One region of the Luteibacter sp. 1214 genome, then DNA from elsewhere that is predicted to be linked to it. Evidence: riboswitches for the same ligand, from Rfam matches in the RefSeq annotation. Region 1 holds a riboswitch; each other region holds the start of a gene.
What was found. Region 1 has a riboswitch for cobalamin ahead of btuB (TonB-dependent vitamin B12 receptor). Riboswitches for the same ligand answer to the same signal wherever they lie in the genome.

Region 1 (2,197 bases):
CGCGCTGCCAGTCGTAACCGAGCGTGGTCTGGCCTGCGTCCCCACCGACATGACCGAGGTCCGCCTGCGCCGAGGCGACGTCGCGATGCGTGTTGAACGTATCGGCGTAGACGCCGTTCTCGTGGTCGGTCGAGAAGTCACCGCTGCGACCGAGGTTGAGGGTGAACTTCACGTCCTTCGACGGTGTATAGCGCAGACGGCCGCCAACGACCTGCGTCGACGAGTCGGCGAAGTTGCTGCTGGTGCCGTCGTAATGGTTGGCGCCTTCGGTGCGCATGGCATTGACGTCGGCGTCCCACTGCTCGTCGAAGCGCCATCCGCCCTTCAGCGACAGCGCATTGTTGCGGTAACCGTCCTTGTCCGGCTCGTAGGTGTAGCAACCGCCGCCGCCCGGGCTGGGGCGGCCGCGGCATGCGTTGATGCCGTCGGTCTGGTCGTGGTTCGCTTCCACCGCGTACCAGCCGTTCGAGCCGCGTCCGCTGAAGCCGGCCGAGCCGCGCAAGGTGTCGTAGCTGCCGCCACCGATGGAGAAGTTCGGCACGAAGCTGCCTTCCGGGCGACGGGTAAAGATCTGGATGACGCCACCCAGCGCGTCCGAGCCATAGAGGCTGGAAAACGGGCCACGGACGATTTCGATGCGCTCGATCTGGTCGACCGGAATATCCTGGAAGGCCGCCGTACCGGAGGTCGCTGAACCCACCTTCACGCCATCGATCAGCACGAGGACGTGGTCGGACTCGGTGCCGCGCATGAAGACGGAGGTCGACTTGCCCGGGCCGCCGTTATTGGCGATGGACACACCGGGCGTCGCACGCAGCAGGTCGGCCAGCGAGCGCGGCTGCAGCCGCTCGATCCCGGCACGGTCGATCACCGTGGAGGCGGACAGCACCTGCGCCTGGGTCTGCTCGGTCCGGCTCGCGGTGACCACCACCTTGTCGAGGTCGGTGGAGGTGTCATCGGCGAAGGCCGCGGCGGGAACGAGGCATGCCATCGCGATGGCGACCGCGAGGGTGGAAATACGAAGCGACACGTGGTGACTCCTGCACTACCGCGCCCATCCGCGCGGCATGAATGGCGAGAGACAGGGAGACGGTAGCGGGGAGCGCCGATGGCGGAAGGCCGGCCGGCCACCCACGACATGGCCCTCCGCCTGTCCGGTGTTACCTCGAAGGCCGGTCTCCGGGCTTGCGAGCGCAGGGAGAATCCCTGCCGGTCGGCGCCTTCCCATGCCTTTCGGGGCACAGTGGCTTCATGCAGACCTTTGGCTCGCCTACCGTTGCGGGGGCAGCTCCGGAATGACGCGGACCTCGTGGATCGCGCGGGTCACCGGATTCCCGTTTCAATCCCCGGCTGCGACGCCGGGAATCACCTTGGGCGGCGGTAGTGTATCCGAAGCATGAACGCGGCGGTCGCGCCAGCGCAGGAACGGGCGCTCGACACCATAGTGAAGCAGCGCACCGCCAGCCAGGGTCGCGGACGCATAGATGGCGAAACGGACGAAGCGATGACCGGCCAGACCGTCACCGAGCAGCCCCTCCGTCAGATGAAAAACGCCTTTGTGGCAGAGATAGAGGCTGTACGAAGCGGCGGCCAGCCATCCGGCACCGGGCACCCGCAGCCTTGCGAAGACGGTCGGGCCGCTGAAGGCGGCGACGAAGCCACCCATCGCCAGCGACAGCAGGGGGTAGCCGATGACGCAGGGCCAGAACAGGGGGCGTGCACCGTCGAAAAGGACCAGACAGACGCCAAGGAGAACGGTGGCGGCGCCGAGCACCCAGCCCGCGCGCGCATGGATCCATGCCATCCACTGCGGGCGATACACCCCGCACGCCGCCAGGGCGACACCGGCGACGAGCCCATCCAGGCGCGACCACGTGGGGTAATAGAGGTAACGGAGATAGAGCAGGCCCGCACTGATGTCCGTATCACGAGCCGGTCCCAGCAAATCGGACCACAGCCACGCCCGCAACAGGAGGCCGCCGGCGACCACCGCGACGCATACGGTGATGAACTTCCACAGAGCGGGTTTGCGCGTCAGCGCGAAGGCCAGCAAGGGAAAGACGAGATAGAAGTGTTCTTCCACGCATAGCGACCACACGTGGGAGAACGCATAGTTGTCGCCGTTGTCGAACAACAGGTTGAAGGTAAACGTCGGAAATTGCCACAACGGCTGCATACCCGGCGTTTCTCGCCATGC
Region 2 (2,197 bases), on a different contig from region 1:
CGGCGCGGTCCTGGTTCTGCCCCAGACTGACCGACATGCGCCACGCGGACAGCACGTCGAAAGCCAGCTTCGCGCCGGCGACCTGCTGCGAGCGTCGGGTCAGGTTCTGGTAGTCGCCGTCGTATTCGATATCGCCTTTGCTGCGCAGCCAGCTGCCGGTGAGCTCGGTGCCGTCGTCCCAGCGGTAACCGCCCGACAGCGCGCCGTTGTAAGTGCGATAGGCGTCATGGTCCGGCTCGTCGGTGAAGCAGCCCTTGAACGCCGTGCCCGCGCCGATGCGGCAGGCGTTGATGCCCGAGGTGTACTGGCCGCCGAGGCTGGCGTTGTACCAGCCGTGGGTCGTGCCGCCCGACACGCCGACCTGACCGGCGGTGTAGCCGTGGCTGCCGCCGGTGACCGAGAGGCTCGGGGTCGGCGCTTCGCCGGCCTGGCCGTGGCGGGTGAAGATCTGGATGACGCCGCCGATCGCGTCGGAGCCGTAAAGGCTCGAGCGCGGACCGCGGACGACCTCGATGTGGTCGATCTGCTCGACCGGCAGCTGCTCGTAAGCCGGCAGACCCGCGCCCACGGTACCCACGCGGACACCGTCCACGAGGACCAGCGTGTGCGAGGAGTTGCTGCCACGCATGAACAGCGAGGTCTGCTGGCCGATACCGCCGGTGTTGGCCATGACCACACCGGGCAGCCCGGCGAGCAGGTCCTGGACGTTACGCGGCTGCAGACGCTCGATGTCTTCGTGGGTGATCACGGTCACCGGGGCGAGTACCTCGTCCAGCGGCGTGGCCGTGCGGGTCGCGGTGACGATCACGGGATCGAGGGCGTCCGGGGCGTCGGCCGCGTGGGCAGCGGCGATCGACGACAGCAGGGCTGCCGCGAGCAGGGTCTTCTTCATGGAACGGTCTTCCTCCGCCGCATAGCGCGGCAATGCGTAGCTCAAAGGGCGCGCGAGGAGGACATACGGCGAACGGCACACGGGCGGAACCCGGATGACTGTCCGGATTCGCCCTCCGCGAATCGCCCGAAACGGGACGACGCCCCGGGATGGCTCACGGGGCGCGTCGTCGGGCCGGTCTCCGGACTCACGCCGTCCCCGAGGGGTGTCGGACCGGCGCCTTCCCGCTGTCGCAGTGGCTGAAGCCGTGTCCGAGGGGCCGTGACGACCCCGGGCGCTTACCGTTGCGGGGGCAGTGCCGGCCTTGCCGCAGAGGCGGCGCACCGGCTTCCCGTTTCATCCCCGTGGCGCGACGCCCCGGGGACACCCGAACCCCGCGACTTTAACCGGAGGGTGGGGCGCTGTCACGACCGCCCGATCAGCCCGCGGCGTAAACACGCTCGCCGCCGATCCAGGTTTCGATCACCGTATGGGTCTCGTCCATCACGACGAAGTCGGCGCGGTAACCGGCGGCGATATGACCGTGGGTGGCGCCGAGGCCGAGGAACGCGGCCGGATACGTCGACGCCATGCGCGCGGCCTCATCGTAGGCTACGCCGACCATGTCGACCGTGTTGCGCACCGCCGTGGCCATGTCCAGCGCGGAGCCGGCCAGCGTGCCGTCCGCCGTCTGGCAGACGCCGTCGCGCACGGTGATGGTTTCGCCCTTGAGCACGAAGTTCGGATTGTCCGAGCCCACGGGCGGCATCGCGTCGGTGACCAGCATCATCTTCCGTGGCGCCTTCGCCGCGATGGCGACACGCAGCGAGGTCGGGTGCACGTGGTGGCCGTCGACGATCAGACCGCACCAGCTGGCCTGGTCTTCGAGCGCGGCACCGACGACGCCGGGCTCGCGGCTGGTGAAGGGTGTCATCGCGTTGAACAGATGTGTGAAGCCGCGCACGCCCGTCGCCAGTGCATGGCGCGTGGTCTCGTAGTCGGCAGCCGTGTGGCCCGCGGCTACGATGACGCCGTTGGCGACCAGCTGCTGGAGTACTTCCGCGGAAGCGCGCTCGGGGGCCAGCGTCAGCAGGGTCACGCCGCCGTGGCGCCGCGCGACCATCGCGACATCGTCGGCATCGGCGATGCGAAACTTGGCCGGGTCGTGCACGCCCTTGCGTTCAGGGGCGATGAAGGGACCTTCCAGATGGATGCCGAGCACGCCCGGCACGCCCTGGGCGACGGCGTCGTTCACGGCATCGATGGCCTTCGCCATGACCTCCGCGTCGTCACTGATCAGCGTGGGCAGGAAACCCGTGGTGCCGA
Region 3 (2,197 bases), on a different contig from region 1:
CGGATCGAAAGCGGAAAGGAACACCGCGGGCGACAGGACGGCGGACAACCACGCCACGCGTGTCGTCTCGCCCAGAATCTGGCCGGCGAAGGCGAGCGTCGAGGTGACGATCGCATCGGCCTCCAGACATACCGGCGCCAGCGCGCGGTAGCTCGCGGCGACATCCTCGGCGGCGAGGTCACGTACGACGAAGCGCGGACCGCGCAGCGGATGGAACGCCCGGGCAGCGAAGGCGGCCTTGTCCTCGGGCTCCGCGATCCCGCTGGCAAGGACGAACCTCAGCCCGGCCTCCGCCACCGCCTCGCGATGAATCGCATGGGCACCGATGGTGACCCGATGGCCCCGCGCCGCCAGCTCCCGCCCCACGGACAGGAACGGAAACAGGTCACCCTGCGATCCCACCGTCGCCATCACGATGTGCCTTGCCGCCATGCCTTACTCCCGATGCCCTGGCGCATCGTCGCGGGCGACATGTCGACGCGATGCATGCCTGGCTCGTTGACCTGCCCCGTCCGTAGGGCTAACCTCTGGGCCGCCAGCGGTCTTTATCTCTCTATTCGAATAGAAGGATAAAAGCTAAGAGGGAAGCCGGTGAGAATCCGGCGCTGCCCCGCAGCGGTATGTGGAGACGAGCGCGTCATCAGCACTGGATCGATGGCGATCCGGGAAGCGACACGCAAGGCGGCACCCAGGTGCCACATCCACGAGCCCGAAGACCTGCCGCCGGCCTGGGCGCGCGTGCCGTCATGGGTGCGTGTGCCCTGCCCGACCTGGGCCGTCGCGTTCGCGCGAGGGTCCGGTTCGCCCGCGGGGGCGAAGGTCGACGGCAAGCCGCATGACGCCTTCACGCTGCCGCACCTTCCGTGTGGCAGTGCACGTGCGTCCGCGACGAACCGCCCTTCCCTCCTCTTTGCCACGAAGAGGAATCATCCACATGCCACACGTTACCTACCCCGGTTTTCCCCGCATCGGCCGACGCCGCGAACTGAAGCGAGCGCTCGAAAGTCACTGGAGGGGCGAAACCAGCGCCGACGACCTGCTCACCGTCGCCCGTCAGCTCCGCGAACGCCACTGGCGCCTCGCGCGCGACGCGGGAGCCGACAGCGTTCCCGTCAACGACTTCTCGCTTTACGACCATGTGCTCGATGCCGCCGTCGCGGTCGACGCCATTCCCCCGCGCTACCGTGCACTCCATCAGCGCGATCCGCTGGCCGGCTATTTCGCCATGGCACGCGGCCGTCAGGACGGCGAAGTCGACCTGCACGCGCTGGAGATGACCAAGTGGTTCGACACCAACTACCACTACATCGTCCCCGAGCTGCAGGCGGGCCAGTCGTTTGCCACGCGTGCCGACAAGGTCGTCGCGGAATATCGTGAAGCCGTCACCCTCGGCCATGCGGCGCGCCCCGTACTCCTCGGTCCGCTGACCTTCCTCCGTTTGGCCAAGACCGTCGACGGCAGCGATCCTCTGGCGCTGCTCGACGCGTTGCTGCCGGCGTGGCGCGGTTTGCTCGATGCGCTCGCGGACGCGGGTGCCGACTGGATCCAGGTCGACGAACCGGCCCTCGTGCTCGATCTCGAGCCGGACTGGCAGGCGGCCTATCGCGGCGCTTATGCCGCCATCGGTGAACGGTCGCGTGGCCGCATTCTGCTCGCGACCTATTTCGGCGAGCTCGGCGGCAACCTCGAACTGGCGGCGTCGTTGCCCGTCGCCGGCCTACATGTCGATCTAGCGCGCGCGCCCGGGCAACTGGATGCCGTGCTTGACGCGCTTCCCGCCGGTCGTGTGCTGTCCGCCGGCGTGCTCGACGGCCGCAACATCTGGCTGAGCGACCCGTCCGCCATCGCGCCGCGCATCGCCCGCGCACGCGAGCGCCTCGGCGACGAGCGTCTGTGGCTGTCGACGTCGTGCTCGCTGCTGCACGTGCCCATCGATGCGTCGGAAGAAAGGCACCTGCCGGGTTCGATCGGCGACTGGCTGTCGTTCGCGCGGCAGAAGATCGTCGAACTGCGACGCTATGCCGATGCCGCCGTCGGCGACGAGACGGCGCAGCTCGCGCTCTCGCGTCAGCATGCGACAGTGGAGGCGCGACTGCTTTCTCCCGACGTGCTGCGCGCCGACGTGCGGGCGCGCGTACGTGGACTGACGCCCCAGTTCGGAAAGCGCCGCTCGGCCTACGCGTTTCGCGCGAATGTG
Region 4 (2,197 bases), on a different contig from region 1:
TCGACCGTGAGGACGACCAGCACGGGCCCGAAGATCTCTTCGTCGTAGATACGCATGCCAGGCTTCAAGCCCGAGAAAATCGTCGGCCCCACGAAGTTGCCCTCGTCGTAACCCGGCACGCGAAAGCCGCGACCGTCGAGCTCCAGCGTCGCCCCCTGCGCCACACCGGCGTCGATCAGGCGCTCCACGCGCTCACGCGCTGCGGATGAGATCAGTGGACCGACATCGGTGCCCGCTTCTATGCCTGCGTTCACCCGCAGCGCCTTCGCTCTGGCGACGATGTCGGGAATCCACTCGCGCGCGTTACCGACCAGCACCGCCGTCGATGCCGCCATGCAACGCTGCCCGGCCGCACCGAAGGCGGCGCCGATCATGGCATTGAGCGTCTGTTCCTTGTTGGCGTCGGGCAAAACGACAGCGTGGTTTTTCGCCCCCATCATGCACTGCACGCGCTTACCGGCTTGCGATGCACGGTGATAAACGTGCGTACCGACCTTCGTCGATCCGACGAAAGACACCGCCTTGATGTCGACGTGATCGCAGATGGCGTTGACCACCTCTTCGCCCCCGTGCACAACGTTGAGCACGCCTCTGGGAATGCCCGCCTCCTGCGCCAGTTCGACCAGCCGCATGGTGACCATCGGGTCCTGCTCCGACGGCTTCAGCACGAAGGTGTTTCCCGTGGCGATGGCCATCGGAAACATCCACAGCGGGATCATCGCCGGAAAGTTGAACGGCGTGATGCCGGCGCAGACACCCAGCGGCTGCAGCAATGTGTACGTGTCCACGCCACCGGCCACGTTGTTGGCCAGCTCGCCGAGTTGCAGATTGCCGATGGCGGCCGCGTGCTCCACCACCTCGAGGCCACGGAACACGTCGCCTTCGGCGTCCGGCAGTGTCTTGCCCTGTTCCGCCGTGAGGATCGCCGCCAGCTCCGCCATGTGTTCGCGGATCAGTTGCTGGTATCTGAGGAAGATGCGGGCCCGCGTCCCGATGGGCGTCTTGCGCCAGGTGGCGAACGCGCGCCGGGCGGCGGCGACGGCCGCATCCACCTCCCGGGACGTGGCGAAGGGCACACGTGCCAGCACGACCTGCGTCGCCGGGTTGATCACATCGCGCCATTGTGTGGTCGCGGACTCGACGAACTCGCCGTCGATCAGCAGTTTGACGGTCGCGACGTCGGTCGCGGCACGATTCATCTCGTTCATGATGCTTGTCTCCAGATCGCTCACCCGCGAAACCGGGCGTGCGTGAGCGAGACAAGTCGGTTCGAGGCCACGGACGCCGCATCGAGCCAGCTCGTCCGGTTGCCCACCGCAACACCCGAGGAAGACACCGCAAGCGGTGCCCACCACGGGCCGGTCTCCGGGCTTGCGAGCGATGCGATCCGCATCACCCCGACACCTTCCCGCGTTGCCGCAGTGGTTCTGAGTCGGGTTTTCTCGCCTACCGTTGCGGGGGCAGCGCCGGCATCGGACCGGCTTCCCGTTTCACCCTGCGCACCGGAATGGCGGCGGCAGGACACCTGTGGCCAGCGGGAGTGTAGGCGGCGACGCGGCGAGCGACACGCTGCGATGCAGTAAAGGCGCCTTGGATGCCGCCACGGATTCCGACTAAGCTGCGCGGATCAGCCGTTCCACGCTCAGGAGATCTCCATGATCGACCACACCGGCGCCACCGTCAGCGACTTCGAGCGCAGCAAGCAGTTCTATACGACCGTATTGGCCTCCATCGGCTATGAACTGATCGTGCACTTCCCCGCCTCGAAAACGGGACGTACCGACGTGGCGGGGTTCGGCGAGAACGGCAAGCCGGATTTCTGGATCTACCAGGGCACACCCAATCAGCCGCCGGTAGACGTCGCCTTTCGAGTGAGTTCGCAGCAGCTGGTGCGGCTATTTCATCAGACGGCGCTGGATGCGGGCGCGAGGGACAACGGTCCGCCGGGCCCGCGTTCGCACTATCACGAAGGCTATTACGGCGGTTTCGTGCTGGATCCGGATGGCCATAACATCGAGGCGGTGTTTAACGCCGGCTGATGGAAGATCATTGATGAACTGCCCGCATAGGCTCAAGCGGTTTATCCCACTTAATCACTGGACCCCCGGTCGGTAGCATGGCGTCATGGCTATCTTCTGGAGATCACCATGAAAAAGCGCGTTCTCGGTAAGAGCGGCCTGGAGGTCTCAGCCCTCGG

Region 2: another riboswitch for cobalamin. It lies ahead of J2X57_RS18260 (TonB-dependent receptor); the one in region 1 lies ahead of btuB (TonB-dependent vitamin B12 receptor).
Region 3: another riboswitch for cobalamin. It lies ahead of metE (5-methyltetrahydropteroyltriglutamate--homocysteine S-methyltransferase); the one in region 1 lies ahead of btuB (TonB-dependent vitamin B12 receptor).
Region 4: another riboswitch for cobalamin. It lies ahead of J2X57_RS04255 (CoA-acylating methylmalonate-semialdehyde dehydrogenase); the one in region 1 lies ahead of btuB (TonB-dependent vitamin B12 receptor).

Annotation. Positions count from the first base shown of each region.
Region 1 covers NZ_JAVDSQ010000006.1:224,534-226,730, forward strand. Annotated here, with positions in the region: gene btuB (TonB-dependent vitamin B12 receptor) at 1-1,030, opposite strand, end outside; cobalamin riboswitch at 1,153-1,388, opposite strand; partial or broken gene J2X57_RS15040 (acyltransferase) at 1,412-2,197, opposite strand, start outside.
Region 2 covers NZ_JAVDSQ010000010.1:108,463-110,659, forward strand. Annotated here, with positions in the region: gene J2X57_RS18260 (TonB-dependent receptor) at 1-892, opposite strand, end outside; cobalamin riboswitch at 1,047-1,278, opposite strand; gene nagA (N-acetylglucosamine-6-phosphate deacetylase) at 1,311-2,197, opposite strand, start outside.
Region 3 covers NZ_JAVDSQ010000002.1:117,920-120,116, forward strand. Annotated here, with positions in the region: gene J2X57_RS05140 (glycosyltransferase) at 1-432, opposite strand, end outside; cobalamin riboswitch at 523-740, shown strand; gene metE (5-methyltetrahydropteroyltriglutamate--homocysteine S-methyltransferase) at 935-2,197, shown strand, end outside.
Region 4 covers NZ_JAVDSQ010000001.1:1,024,966-1,027,162, forward strand. Annotated here, with positions in the region: gene J2X57_RS04255 (CoA-acylating methylmalonate-semialdehyde dehydrogenase) at 1-1,199, opposite strand, end outside; cobalamin riboswitch at 1,339-1,544, opposite strand; gene J2X57_RS04260 (VOC family protein) at 1,656-2,039, shown strand; partial or broken gene J2X57_RS04265 (aldo/keto reductase) at 2,148-2,197, shown strand, end outside.